DNA from 2 places in the Janthinobacterium sp. P210005 genome. Region 1 is predicted to be linked to the other one. Evidence: predicted binding sites of a transcription regulator. Region 1 holds the regulator's gene; the other holds the start of a gene.
What was found. Region 1 encodes LexA, which represses DNA repair genes until DNA is damaged. Its sites were predicted from a motif close to ACTGTATNNNNATACAGT; they were not measured.

Region 1 (4,866 bases):
AGACGGCCATCAACACCAGCTTTTTGAGCAACTTGAACGGTCAGGCCGCTCAGTTTTTCGCCCTGGGCTTGCGATGCGGCCAGTTTAGCGGCAGCAGCTTTTTCCAGTTCGGCGCGCTTGACTTCGAATTCAGCCACAGCGGTTGCCGTAGCACGACGTGCCAGGCGTTGCGGGATCAGGAAGTTACGTGCGTAACCGTCTTTGACTTTGACGACTTCGCCGAGGTTACCGACGTTAACAACTTTTTCTAACAGAATGATTTGCATAGTTCTTCTCCAGGAATATCTGACCGATTAAGCGTGGTGCAGATCGGTGTATGGCAGCAGCGCGAGGAAGCGAGCGCGCTTGATTGCGGTGTCAACTTGGCGCTGGTAGTGCGCTTTGGTACCGGTCAGGCGTGCTGGCATGATCTTGCCGTTTTCTTGGACGAAGTCTTTCAGCGTGTCGACGTCTTTGTAGTCGACTTGCTCAACGTGAGCTGCGGTGAAGCGGCAGAACTTCTTGCGTTTGAACAACGGGTTTTGCTGTTTGCGTTTTTCTTTAAGCTTGAGCTTATTTTTGTCGAACTTTTTACCGAATGCCATGTCAGGCTCCTGTATCTAAAATGCGCTAGTCAGAATTGACTGCACTAAAATCAATGATGTGAAACACCAAACTCTTGCTGTTGCGGCTCTTCCTGGCCAGGAAACCCGTGAACTGATACACCCCGCTCAAGCTTGCCTGACTGAACCTGCCTGAAATTTCGCCAGCGGCTAGCGCGGCAACATCAAACTCGGTCAAACGGGCAATCCCTGCTTCCATCTGCTGCGAACTGTGTTGCAATACTGCATTCACAATCGGCAGCCCTGCCGGGGTATAGCGCAATATTTCGCGCTCGGCAATGATGGCGGTTACTTGTAGCTGGTTCAGCGCACGATCCTGGTCAAGAATTAAGCTGCTGCTGCGGCTGGAGCGGCTGCTGGTGCTTCGGTGCGGTGGCTTTTGGCCGCGTCTTCGCGTTGTACCGATTTCATCATCGGCGAAGGAGCTGTTTCAGCTTTCTTCATTTTAACGGTCAGGTGACGCAACACGGCATCATTGAATTTGAATGCTGTTTCCAACTCGACCAGGGTCTCGTTGTCGCATTCGATGTTCAGGCAGATGTAGTGTGCTTTAGGCAGCTTTTGGATCGAGTAAGCCATTTGACGGCGGCCCCAATCTTCCACGCGGTGAACCGAACCGCCGCGGGTGGTTACGCTGGCTTTGTAGCGTTCGATCATCGCGGGCACTTGCTCGCTTTGGTCCGGATGGACGATAAAGACTATTTCATAATGACGCATGCAAACTCCTTCAGGTCGGATTGATAATCGCCCACCCCGGCGTCAAGACGGGTGTGGGAAGGTCAGCCGAAGATTATAACCGCCTTTTGCAAACGTTTCAATCATTCCTTCCACATGGGCCCGAAAAGCCCGCGCGCCGCCGTGCTTTCCGTCCATGGACAAGTATTTCTTGCGAAATTCGCCCAAAACACGGAAATCCCCTTGCATAGTGAACGATACTGTACAAAAATACAGACTGTTCATATAGACAGCATTTTAGTATGCACCCACCGCTCATGATCAAGCTGACAGCACGACAAGAACAAATCCTGAACCTGATCAAGGACGCGATTGAAAACACGGGCTTTCCTCCCACCCGTGCCGAAATCGCCAATGAACTGGGTTTCAAATCGGCCAATGCGGCCGAAGAGCATTTGCAGGCTCTGGCCCGCAAGGGCGCGATCGAGATTTCACCGGGCACATCGCGCGGCATCCGCCTGATCGGCGCCGCCGCCGAAGCGCTGCCGTCGAAGGTGCCGGCAGCGCTGCTGATGTCGCTGCCCCTGATCGGCCGGGTAGCGGCCGGGTCGCCCATCCTGGCGCAGGAAAACCTGGAAGCGAGCTACAACGTCGATCCGGCCCTGTTTTCGGCCAAGCCTGACTTCCTGCTGAAGGTGCGCGGCTGGTCCATGCGCGACGCCGGCATCATGGATGGCGATTTATTGGCCGTCAAGAAAGTCGACAGCGCCAAGAATGGCCAGATCGTCGTGGCCCGCATCGGCGACGAAGTCACCGTCAAGCGCTACAAGAAGACGGGTTCCGTCATCGAATTGCTGCCGGAAAACCCCGACTTCAAGGTGATTACCGTGTCGCCGGAAGATGAATTTGCATTGGAAGGTTTGGCCGTCGGACTCATGCGCAGTTGGCATTAAGAGGGAAAGCGCTTGCAGCATACCTGCGAGCGCTTAATTCCCATCCCATTGAGCACATCGGCAAGACTGCCTTATTTGCTTGGCAAAGGACTGGTCACCCATTGCGGCGTGTTCGCGGTACGTGAGCGATTCAATTCACTCATTTCATTTTCTGTCTGAATTTTTTTATTCTCCGCCAAGAGATACGCCTCTGTTTTGGAGTGCCACTCATCGCGCTGCGCCAAGATATTTTTTGCCAGCTCACGCCCCTCGGCACTCACCCGCGCATAGGCGGCATCCATGCGCAGCTTGGCCTTTTCAAATTCCTGCTCATTCATCAAAGATTCAATATCAGAAGGAATGGCTTTGCCAGGCGGCAAAGAAGCATTCAAATTACTGACAAAGCTGTTATAGCACGCCATCCAGGCATCGACACTATCGGCCACATCTCTGATTTGACGCTTGGTTTGGGAGAATGCAGGAATCACCGGGGTAACGCACTTGACCTTACTCAAGGCAACATCCTCGCCAGCATATGAGTTGACATAGTAATCAATGTCACCTTTTCGCGCGACACGGTTAGCCATAAGGGCAAGCGCGGCTTCGGCATTCTTGTTGCCCGCCTTGGATGCCTGCCCAAACCATTGTCCGGCTTGCGCGGCATCGACAGCCACTCCTTCACCATACAAATACATCTCGCCCAAATGAAATTGAGCCTCGGCATTCCCAGCCTGAGCCAGTTTCTTGTACAAATCCAAGGCTTGCGGGTAAGCCTTGGATTGCAGGAATTTATTCGCATCCGTCAGGTCATCAGCATAGACAGCGCAAGAAAACAATAAAAAAACACTAAATACAATTTTTTTCATTCCCACTCTCCGATTGAGAAAAAGACACATATGCTTTAATTACACTTAAATGTAATCTTTTTCTCAAAAAAGTGAAACCTTATTCTTCTTCCAATGCGTGCTTGAAGTCTTCCAGCAGATCCACCTCATCCTCGATACCCACCGACACACGGATCAGCGACTCGGCGATGCCCATGCTGGCGCGCCGCTCGGCACCCATCTCGTAGAAAATCGTGTGGGCGACGGGAATGACGAGGGTGCGCGTGTCGCCAAGGTTACTGGCGGGAATGGCAAGATTGAGACGATTGAGGAAATCGAAGCAGTCGATGCCATCTTTCAATTCAAAGCTGAACAGCGAGCCATAGCTGCGGAACAAGTCCGTCGCCAGCGCATGCTGCGGGTGCGACGCCAGGCCCGGGTAATGCACGGCCGCCACTCTCGGATCGGCGGCCAGCATGGTCGCCAGCGCCAGGGCGTTCGAACAGGTGCGGTCCATGCGCAAGGCCATGGTTTCCGCCCCGACAGCGATATGGTGCGCCGCTTCCGGCCCCAAAGAGGCGCCGAAGTCGCGCAAGGCCTTGGCGCGGATTTGCGCGATGCCCCACTGTGCGGGCGCCGCCTTCTTGTAATTCTCGAAGATGTTCGGATACTGCGTCCAGTCGAACACGCCCGTATCCGTCAAGCTGCCGCCCAGCGCATTGCCGTGGCCGCCGATGGATTTCGTCAAGGCATTGACCACCAGGCCCGCGCCCACGGCTTTCGGACGGAACAGGTATGGCGTCGTCATCGTATTGTCGACGATGTACAGGATGCCCTTCTCGCGGCACAAGTCACCGATCTTCTTCAGGTCGGCGATCTGCGTGCGCGGATTGGCAATAGTTTCCACGAAAACAATCCGCGTGGCCGGCGTGATGGCGGCCGCCACATTGGCCACGTCGGTGGCGTCGACGAACGACACGCCAATGCCCTGCCCCGTCACCGTTTGCCACAGGCTGTTGGTGTTGCCAAACAAAAAGGCCGACGACACGACATGGTCGCCCGCGCGCAGCAAGGATTGCACCACGGCACCGATGGCGCCCATGCCGGTGGCGAAGCACAGGGTCGCCACGCCGTCTTCCATCTTGTTGACCTTGTCTTCCAGCGCGGAAACGGTCGGGTTGCCCTGGCGGCCATAGCGGAAACCCGGCTCCTTGCCCTGGAACACGGAAGCGAGCTGGCGCGCATCGGCGTAACCAAAGGCAACGGAAGTGTGCACGGGCTTGTGCAGGGAGCCATGTTCGATGCCCTTGCGGCGGTCGTTATGCAGGATGGTGGTGGTAAAGCCGTAGTTTTTTTTATCGTTCATGATCGCAGAGAAAAAAATGCCCGGCATCGGCCGGGCAGCTTACTTATGCTTCTGTTGTCGCCAGGTTCAGGTTCAGCTGGGAACGCGGCGTATCTTCGGGCGCTGCCGCCTTCGGATGGTGACGCGCATATTCCAGGCGGTCCAGGTATTCCTGCGACACGTCGCCCGTCACGTACACGCCATCGAAGCACGAAGCCTCGAAGTTGGTCAGGGCCGGGTTGACGTCGGCGATCGCCTGTTTCAGCGCGCCGATATCCTGGTACACGAGGTAGTCGGCCGTGATTTCGCGGCACACTTCTTCCGTCGTGCGGCCGTAGGCGATCAGTTCGTCGCGCGTCGGCATGTCGATGCCATACACGTTCGGGTAGATCACCGGTGGCGCGGCCGAAGCGAAGATGACCTTCGTCGCGCCCGCTTCGCGCGCCATCTGCACGATTTCACGGCTGGTGGTGCCGCGCACGATGGAA
Region 2 (4,866 bases), on a different contig from region 1:
GGTTTTCCGCCGAAATCCAGCTCCAGATGCCGTGCAGGCAAATGAAATCGAAATCGGGCAAATCATCGCGGCGGCAAAACTGTTCGAACGATTCGTCCGTGAACTGCGCCCCGGCGCCAGCGGCGCTGGCCAGTTCCTGGGCATAGGCCGCCTGGGCCGGATTGAAATCATTGCCATACCAGCGCGTGGCGGACGCCGCAGCATGGAAGTTGGCACTGACGCCCTGGCCGAAGCCCAGTTCGCAAGCCGTGCCATTGACAGGCAGGACCAGGCCGGCGGCCAGCAGGGGCAGGCGCAGGCGCAGGGGATTCAATTCTTCGTAATAGCCATAGGTATAGGCGACCTCGGCCATATAGCCGGCATTCCAGTTGCTCATTGCGCTTCCTGTCTCGATCAGTGGCGGTGCACGCAGCGCACCGGGTTCGAGCGCCAGAATACCCGATATCGCGGGCGCCCAGTAGCGCGAACAGAGGGCATTTGAAAGCGCAGTTCACGGCCGCGCGGCGCGGCGGCCGGGTCATGGCCAGGGCGCAAAGCAGACGGCAGGAGCGGCAAAGCGACCTTGTCTGGCGGCATACGGGAGCGCCAGTGCACGCACGACGGCCTTAGTCCTCGTCGGGCTCGAGTCCCTTCAACGCCACCTGCACAGCGCGCTGGGAAAAGCCGCGCTGCATCAGGAAGCGCATCTGCTTGTTACGCTGCTCGGCATCCTGCGCCACTGCGCCAAATTTGCGGCGCCACACTTCGCAGGCGCGCGCCACTTCCCCTTCGGCCAGGCCCGCCTTGAGTTCCTGCAACGCCTCGCCCCCAATGCCATGGCTTTGCAATTCCGCCATGATGCGACTATTGCCGAAACGGGCCGAGCGGCGATGGATCAGCGACTCGGAAAAACGCTCCTGCGACAGCCAGTTGGCTTGCTCCAGGCTGTCGAGCAAGGCTTCCACATCGTCGCCCTCCTGCGCATGGCGCTGCAGCTTGCGCCGCAATTCCATGCGGCTATGTTCGCGCATCGACAGAAAGCGTAGCGCCCTGCCCTTCAGGCTTAGTTGTACCCCTGCCATACCCGTATCCCATCTTTACCACACCGGACTGAAAACACAATTGCCGCCAGGCGCACAGGCGCAGGGCGGCAATCATTGTAGAACTTTTTTGTGCGGCAAGCTGCCGCCGGCGGGCCAGGCGGGCCCCGCCACTGTCGCTTACTCGGCGGCCTTGGCTTCCGCAGCCTTGGCAGCCTTGTCGGCAGCTTTATCCGCTTTTTCCGGCTTTTCAGCAGCCAGCGGCGGCAGTTCGCGCACGCCCAGCGAAGCGCGGACCTTGTTTTCGATCTCGCGGGCCAGCGCCGGACGCTCTTGCAGGAAGGCGCGGGCGTTGTCCTTGCCCTGGCCGATGCGTTCGCCGTTGTAGCTGTACCACGAACCGGATTTTTCCACGATCTTGGCATCCGAACCCAGGTCCAGGATTTCGCCTTCGCGCGAGGTGCCGGCACCGTACAGGATGTCGAAGTGCGCTTCCTTGAACGGTGGCGCGATCTTGTTCTTGACGACCTTGACCTTGGTTTCGTTGCCGATCACTTCATCGCCGGACTTGATCGAGCCGGTGCGGCGGATATCCAGGCGCACGGAGGCGTAGAATTTCAGCGCATTGCCGCCGGTGGTCGTTTCCGGGCTGCCGAACATCACGCCGATCTTCATGCGGATCTGGTTGATGAAGATGACCAGGGTATTCGTGCGGTTGATGGAGCCGGTCAGCTTGCGCAGGGCTTGCGACATCAAACGGGCTTGCAAGCCCGGCAGGGAATCGCCCATGTCGCCTTCGATCTCGGCGCGTGGCGTCAGTGCGGCCACGGAGTCGATGACGACCAGATCGACGCTGCCCGAACGCACGAGGGCGTCGCAGATTTCCAGCGCCTGCTCGCCCGTATCCGGTTGCGAGATCAGCAGTTCATGCAGGTTCACGCCCAGCTTTTGCGCGTAACCGACGTCGAGCGCGTGCTCGGCATCGATAAAGGCGCAGGTGCCGCCCAGTTTTTGCATTTCAGCAATGGTTTGCAGGGTCAGGGTGGTTTTACCCGACGATTCCGGACCGTAGATTTCCACCACGCGGCCGCGCGGCAAGCCGCCTACGCCTAGCGCGATATCGAGGCCGAGCGAACCGGTCGACACGACTTGCACTTCTTCGATCGGTGCGCTGGCATCCATGCGCATGACCGAACCTTTGCCAAACTGCTTCTCGATCTGCGCCAGTGCGGCGGCGAGCGCCTTGGCTTTTTCCGATGCGGGTACTACAGCTTTTTTATCGTCCATATGTTCTTTCAGCCGTTCTACAGTCGACGATTCACGTGAATCGGTCGGCCTGCGATAGCGCCAGTGGGTTAAATTCTTTACACAGACAGTACTGTATAAAAAAACAGTGATCAATGCAAGCGGAACGTGGATTTGTTTTGAAACAGATCAATACAACCCTGTTTTTCACAAAAATTCGCCACCTTGCGGAAAATGAAACACAATACAAGCTTCTACCGTCGCAAGCATAGGAAGTGCACCATGCGTATTTTACTTGCCGAAGATGACAGCGTGCTGGCCGATGGCCTGACCCGCTCGCTGCGCCAGTCCGGTTATGCGATCGACTACGTCAAGACCGGGCAAGAGGCCGATACGGCCCTGTCCACCCAGGAATTCGACTTGCTGATCCTCGACCTGGGCTTGCCCAAGATGTCCGGGCTGGAAGTGCTGCGCCGCCTGCGCGCGCGCGCCTCGCTGCTGCCCGTGCTGATCCTGACGGCCGCCGATTCCATCGAGCAACGCGTGAATGGCCTCGACCTCGGTGCCGACGATTATATGGCCAAGCCGTTCGCCTTGTCGGAACTGGAGGCAAGAGTGCGCGCCCTGACGCGCCGCGGCGCCGGCGGCGGTGCCACCATCATCAAGCACGGCCCCCTCAGCTACGACCAGGTGGGGCGCAGCGCCTACATCAACGACCAGATGCTCGACCTGTCGGCGCGCGAACTGGGCTTGCTGGAAATCCTGCTGGGCCGCACGGGCCGCCTCGTTTCAAAAGAGCAACTGGTCGACCACCTGTGCGAATGGGGCGAGGAAGTGTCGAACAACGCCATCGAAGTGTATGTCCACCGCTTGCGCAAGAAGATCGAAGTGGGCGGCGTGCGCATCGCCACAGTGCGCGGCCTCGGATACTGCCTGGAAAAATACTCGGAAGCGGCGCGCCTGAACGCCGAAGCGGGCGAATCGGCAAGCCCGGCCAGCGGACCCGCCAGCAAGTGAAGGTGCGCGAGGCGCCAGCGGACGAGGCGGAAGACGACGACTGGTTCGAGCCGCCCACCACGGAGCAGGATGACACCATCGAGCATTCGCTGTTCGGCGAAATCCTCGACTGGATGCTGGCGCCCTTGCTGCTGCTGTGGCCGATGAGCATCGCCATCACCTATCTGGTGGCCAAGAGCATCGCCAATCAACCGTTCGACCATGCGCTGGAAGACAGCGTGACGGTGCTGACGCAACAGGTCAAGCAAGCCGATGGCGCGATGCTGCGCCACGTGCCGGACAAAAACGGCAAGGGCCGCGACTTCCTGCGCGGCGACGATGTCGACACCCTGTATTACCTGGTGGTGGGCCCGCGCGGCGAATACCTGAACGGCGACCGCGATCTGCCGCCGCCGCAAGACCCCGACAAATACCGCAGCGGCATGGTGCTGTTTCGCAACGACACCATCCACGGCACGCCCGTGCGGGTGGCGTTCAGCTATCTCGACATTCCTTCCGGCAACGACGATGAACCCAGCCGCGCGCTGGTGCAAGTGGCGGAAACCCTGGAAAAGCGCGCCCAGCTGGCCAATGAAATCATCAAGGGCGTGATTTTGCCGCAGTTCATCATCCTGCCCGTGATCCTGGCCCTGGTCTGGTTTGCCCTGGCGCGCGGCCTGTCGCCGCTGGCGCAATTGCAGGAACGCATACGCGCCCGCCCGCCCGACGATTTATCGCCCATCGAATCGGGCCAGGTGCCCGAGGAAATCACGCCGCTGGTCGGTTCGCTCAACGAGATGCTGGCGCGGCTGTCGCTGTCGATCGACATGCAGAAACGCTTCATCGCCGATGCCGCGCACCAGATGAAAACGCCGCTGGCCGGCATGCGCATGCAATCCGAGCTGGCCCTGCGCCAGACCGACCACGACGAAATCCACCGCTCGCTGCTGCAACTGGCGAAAAGTTCGGAAGCGGCCACGCGCCTGGTCAACCAGTTGCTGGCTCTGGCGCGCGCGGAAAACCAGCCGCAGGCGGGCACGGCGTTCGAGCCGATCGAGCTGAGCGAACTGGCGCGCGGCGTGGTGCAGGATTGGGTGCAAGCCTCGTTTGCCCAGCATATCGACCTGGGCTTCGAGCAGCCCGCGTATTCGATCTTGATCTCCGGCAATGCCATGATGCTGCGCGAGCTGCTGAGCAACCTGATCGACAATGCCTTGCGCTACACGCCGGCTGGAGGCAGCGTCACGGTGCGCGTGCGCAGCACCCTGGAACTGGCCATCCTGGAAGTGGAAGATACGGGCCCCGGCATACCGCAGGCCGAGCGGGCGCACGTGTTCGAACGCTTTTACCGCATTCTCGGCAGTAATGTCGACGGTAGCGGCCTGGGCCTGGCCATCGTGCGCGAAATTGCCCAGCAGCATGGCGCCGAAGTCGATATTTTTAACAATCCGCGCGCGCAGTCGCCGAAGCTGCCGGGCACCCTGCTGCGCCTGAGCATCGCCCTGCTGTTGCCGGACGCGCCAGAAGAGGATGACATCACGTATGGATAAGCCGAGCCCACCCGCTCCCCCCGCGCGGCCGGCGCGCACGCCCAGCCCCGAGCTGC

Region 2: recA (recombinase RecA) is a predicted target of LexA. The motif match lies at 2,397-2,414, and genes of this name have one in related genera.

The regions. Positions count from the first base shown of each region.
Region 1 is NZ_JAZARC010000001.1:2,073,312-2,078,177, forward strand. It holds gene rplI (50S ribosomal protein L9) at 1-266, opposite strand, end outside; gene rpsR (30S ribosomal protein S18) at 294-584, opposite strand; gene priB (primosomal replication protein N) at 610-909, opposite strand; gene rpsF (30S ribosomal protein S6) at 930-1,319, opposite strand; gene lexA (transcriptional repressor LexA) at 1,595-2,230, shown strand; gene VPH40_RS09190 (tetratricopeptide repeat protein) at 2,302-3,075, opposite strand; gene VPH40_RS09195 (cystathionine gamma-synthase family protein) at 3,155-4,399, opposite strand; gene purF (amidophosphoribosyltransferase) at 4,443-4,866, opposite strand, start outside.
Region 2 is NZ_JAZARC010000003.1:379,873-384,738, forward strand. It holds gene VPH40_RS15440 (class I SAM-dependent methyltransferase) at 1-376, opposite strand, end outside; gene recX (recombination regulator RecX) at 606-1,061, opposite strand; gene recA (recombinase RecA) at 1,200-2,306, opposite strand; gene VPH40_RS15455 (response regulator) at 2,547-3,281, shown strand; gene VPH40_RS15460 (sensor histidine kinase N-terminal domain-containing protein) at 3,284-4,810, shown strand; gene VPH40_RS15465 (DUF4212 domain-containing protein) at 4,803-4,866, shown strand, end outside.